2 regions of the Pseudomonas sp. NPDC087336 genome follow, and region 2 is predicted to be linked to the other one. Evidence: riboswitches for the same ligand, from Rfam matches in the RefSeq annotation. Region 2 holds a riboswitch; the other holds the start of a gene.
What was found. Region 2 has a riboswitch for cobalamin ahead of ACIO0C_RS07395 (CbtB-domain containing protein). Riboswitches for the same ligand answer to the same signal wherever they lie in the genome.
Positions count from the first base shown of each region.

Region 1 (2,196 bases), on a different contig from region 2:
AAGCACCACGCTCACCCTCATGGGTTTTTTCAACATCACCAAATACCCACCTTCCCTGCTGTTCCTGTGCCTGACGCTGGGCGTGGGGCTGTTGCTGCTGCTTGGCTTCGAGCGGGCCCGGCAGCGCCAATGGATCAGCATCCTGGCGGTATTCGGCGCGGCACCGATGTTTTTCTACCTGCTTCATCTGTATGTGCTGAAAATGCTTTATCTACTCAGCGTGGCGTTGTTTGGCCTGAACCAGGGCGACTACTTCGGCTTCGACGGCATAGGGGCCGTGTGGCTGACCGCCGTGATCCTGGCGGCAACGCTGTATCCACCGGTGCGCTGGTTCGCCGCATTGAAGGCGCGTCGTCGTGATATTGGCTGGCTCAAATACTTCTGACCGGGACTTCTTATCGGAGCTTAGGTTCGCCTCGGGCGGCATGATCGACTACCATGCCGCCGCCGGTTCCCAAACGGGAATAATAGGGAATCCGAGATGCTGCCAACGCATCAAACGGAACTGCCCCCGCAACTGTAGGTGCCGAGCCTGCTCCTGAACTGCCACTGGGATCGATTCCCGGGAAGGCTGGAGCATGCCATGACGCATCAGTCAGGAGACCTGCCGGCCAAGCAACAATCACTAACCGGCGGGGTGTCCGGGAAGGACATCTTTGCGCGCGTGTCACTTCGGTGATCGGCCTTGCGCTGCTTTTTCGGCAGCGCTCGATGATGTGTTTTCCAGACCTTGCACCCTGGCTGCGTGTACGGTTCAAATGGAGATTGCATCATGCTGTTGCCGCGCTTTTTCGCCCTTGTCACAGGCCTGGGTCTTTCTGCCCTCACCTGTGCCTCCCCTACCCATTACCCGCTGACGATCGAGAACTGCGGCAGCACACTGACGTTCGCCCACGCCCCTGCCCGGGCTGTGACGATCGGCCAGGCCGGCACTGAAATGCTCTTCGCCCTGGGACTCGGTGACAAACTGGTCGGCACTTCGCTGTGGTTCAATGATGTGCTGGCCAAGTACAAGGGGCAAAACGACAGGATCGAACGCCTGGCCGATAACGAGCCGAGTTTCGAGTCGGTGATCGGCAAACGCCCGGAGCTGGTCGCCGTCGAGCTTGAGTGGATGGTCGGCCCGCAAGGTGCCGTCGCTACCCGCGAGCAGTTTCACGAACTGCAGATTGCGACCTATCTCATGCCCTCGGACTGCGAGTCCAAGGACAACCTGGTGGGCGCCGACGGCACCCGCCTGCAGCCATTTCGCATTGACAGTCTCTACAAGAGCATCACCCAGCTGGCGGAGATTTTTGATGTGCAGGCGCGTGGGCAGCAACTGAACGCGCAACTGCAGGCCAGCCTGGCCAAATCCATTGCCGCGGTGCGAGACAAAGACCTCACGCACACCAGCGCGCTGGTCTGGTTTTCCAGTGCCAGCCTGGATATCGATCCCTATGTTGCCGGGCACAAGGGCATTCCCGACTTCATGCTGGGTACCTTGGGCGTGCGCAATGTGGTGCAGTCCGACGAAGAGTGGCCAACCGTTGGCTGGGAAACCATCGCCAAGGCCAACCCGACTTTCCTGGTCATCGCCCGCATGGATCGCCGTCGTTTCCCGGCTGATGACTATCAACAGAAACTGCAATTCCTGCGCAGCGATCCCGTGACCCGCAACATGGACGCGGTGAAAAACAACCGCATCATCATTCTCGACGCCATGGCCATGCAGGCCAGCGTGAGAATCTTTGACGGTCTCGAATCGCTGGCAACGGCCATCAACAGCTACGACCTGCCAAAATGACCGCGACGCTGATTCGCACTCTGCTTGCGCTGGTGATCCTGCTTGTGGCCGTGATTGCCGGTGTGGCCATCGGTGAAACCCGCATCGAACCCGGTGTGGTGTTCCAGGTGCTGGCCAACAAACTGTGGGCGGCCGGGTATGCCCTCGATCCCATCGACGAGGGCATCGTCTGGAACTACCGCCTGACTCGCGCGCTGGTGGCGGCAGCTTGCGGGGCGGGCCTGGCGACCTGTGGGGTGATCCTGCAATCGCTGTTGCGCAACCCGTTGGCCGATCCCTACCTGCTCGGCATTTCCGCGGGGGCCTCGACGGGCGCGGTGCTGGTGGTGTTGCTGGGCCTCGGTGCCGGCGCGATGTCGATGTCGGCCGGGGCCTTTGCCGGTGCCGTCGCCGCCTTCGCCGTCGTTGTG
Region 1 covers NZ_JBIUYA010000009.1:113,900-116,095, reverse strand. Annotated here, with positions in the region: gene ACIO0C_RS11460 (DUF1624 domain-containing protein) at 1-385, shown strand, start outside; cobalamin riboswitch at 432-627, shown strand; gene ACIO0C_RS11455 (ABC transporter substrate-binding protein) at 773-1,786, shown strand; gene ACIO0C_RS11450 (FecCD family ABC transporter permease) at 1,783-2,196, shown strand, end outside.
Region 1: another riboswitch for cobalamin. It lies ahead of ACIO0C_RS11455 (ABC transporter substrate-binding protein); the one in region 2 lies ahead of ACIO0C_RS07395 (CbtB-domain containing protein).

Region 2 (2,196 bases):
CTGTTCGGCCAAGGCCAGGGCGGCACTTTCCGCCACGCCGTAACAGCCGGTACGCTCGAACGCGATCTGCGAATGGTGGCTGAGGTGCGGTTGATAAGCGGCCAATTGTTCACTGCTGAAGTACAGCATCTCTAACCCAAGCTGTTCGGCCAGTTCGTTCAGGGCCGGTTCATCGCGTTTCAAGTCGATGCTGGCCAGGGCCTTGATCCGATGCAGTTCGATCCGGTGCGCCTGCAGTGCCTGGTCGAGTAGTGCCCGCAACGTGCTGACGGGGCAGCCGCGCTGGCAGCCCAGGCCGACCACCAGGGTCGGCGCTGTGCTGAGGTCAGTCATGCGTGGTACTGGCCATCGCTTTTGCGGCGGAACAACCAGGCGCTCATCAGGCCCAGGGCCAGCCAGAACGCCACGTTGGTCAGCTGCGAAGCGATCTTGAACTGAGTTTCCAGTGCTTCTGGAGCGAGCATCGAGTGCACGTCCGGTTGCGGTGCGCCAATCACATGCGGCACGGCAAGGATCGCCACGCCAAGGACTTTCATCAGCCAGTGGCGGCTGAACGCGATCAGGGCGATACCGACAGCGGTGGAGGCGGCGGTACCGATCCACCAGAGCTGGCGTTGCGCCAGATCGGCAGCCGCGGTGCCTGGCAACTCAGGGGGCAGGCCAAGTGTTGGCGCCAGCACGAAGGTCGCGTAGCCCGCCAAGCCCCAGAGCAGGCCTTGGGAAGTCTTGGTCGGCGCGCGCAGTGTGTAGAGACCGGCGAGCATCAGGGCGAAACCGACCGCCACCACCAGGTTGCCGCCAGTTGTCGACAGCACGCGCTGCCAGCCGTCTTCCGGCTCCCAGGCTTCGGCGTCGTGGGTGTGGGCAGTGACACCCGCGGCATGTTCATGAACTTCAACTGTCGCAGGTTCGGACTTTTCGTAAGTTTCGGCCTGCAAAATCAGCGGAGAAACCCACAAGCTTTGCAGCAGGGTCAGCAGCAGGGCGGCCAGCAGCCCGCTGAAACCTGCGGTTTGCGCAATACGCTTGATCATGTCGGCAGGTCTCAATGGCACGGGAACGCGGAACTGTGGCGCGTATCGTGAGCCGCGTTGTGAACGGCTTCGATGTGCGAGAAACCGGCGAAATACACCAGGCACGCGCCGAGGATCGACGCACAAACGGCGGCGGTCAGGCGTTGGGACAGGGTAGTGGTGGTGCTGGCGGTATTGCTGTGGCCGGTGCTGCTGATAATCGACATGGCGCTTCCCTCTGTTCTGTCAGCGGGGAATAAGAGCGCAAGCAGAGCCCCGCACGACCGAGCGCGCAGAAGTCCGAACAGCGCCCGCCCACCGCGGGTTTGTTGATTGAAGTGATCGTATTGTTCACTTTGTGTTGCGGGCCGGTCTCCGGGCTCACGAGGGGCTCAGGCGTTAGCCTGAACCTTCCAGCATCACCTTCCCATGCCGCATTGGCACAGTGGATCTGACGCTTCGCTCGCTTACCGTTGCGGGGGCAGCACCGGACTGACATGGCTGGAAGTAAAGCACATGATTCACCGGTTTCCCGTTTCACCCTGTGAAGGGCACCCGTAACAAGATGCGTAGGAGAGCATGGGCGAGGGTAGGGCGTCAATTGGCAAGGGTTCTCATCTGAGGGTTGGATCGTTCCCACGCGGAGCGTGAACGATCTAATCCGGGCGACACAAGACATTGACCCGCCCCGATACCATGCGTAGCCTTGCGCTTTCGAGGTTCTTCGGCGTTTGTCGAAGCTAAGAAGGGAACGCGGTCAATGCCGCGGCTGCCCCCGCAACTGTGAACGGTTCAGTTTCTGCCATGCCACTGCATGCGCCAGCCATGGCGCGAGCGGGAAGGCGCAGTAACCGCCAGTCCAACGACTGGCCAGCCGTCAGCCAGGAGACCTGCCTCGATACAGATTCTCACTACAACCGGGCGGGGTGATCCGGTGGCGAACCCTTGCGGCACGCTTGTGCGTCGCCGGTTCTCGTCCCGTATGCCCGCCACCTTGCCAAAGGGCATCCGATGAAAACACTGGCCAAACTCCCCGTCACCATCGTCACCGGCTTCCTCGGCTCGGGCAAGACCACCTTGCTGCGGCACATGCTCGACAACGCCCAGGGCCGCCGCATCGCGGTGATCGTCAACGAGTTCGGCGAACTGGGCATTGACGGCGAAATCCTCAAGCAGTGTTCCA
Region 2 covers NZ_JBIUYA010000005.1:232,723-234,918, forward strand. Annotated here, with positions in the region: gene ACIO0C_RS07385 (cobalamin biosynthesis protein) at 1-333, opposite strand, end outside; gene ACIO0C_RS07390 (CbtA family protein) at 330-1,034, opposite strand; gene ACIO0C_RS07395 (CbtB-domain containing protein) at 1,046-1,240, opposite strand; cobalamin riboswitch at 1,362-1,587, opposite strand; cobalamin riboswitch at 1,714-1,926, shown strand; gene cobW (cobalamin biosynthesis protein CobW) at 2,025-2,196, shown strand, end outside.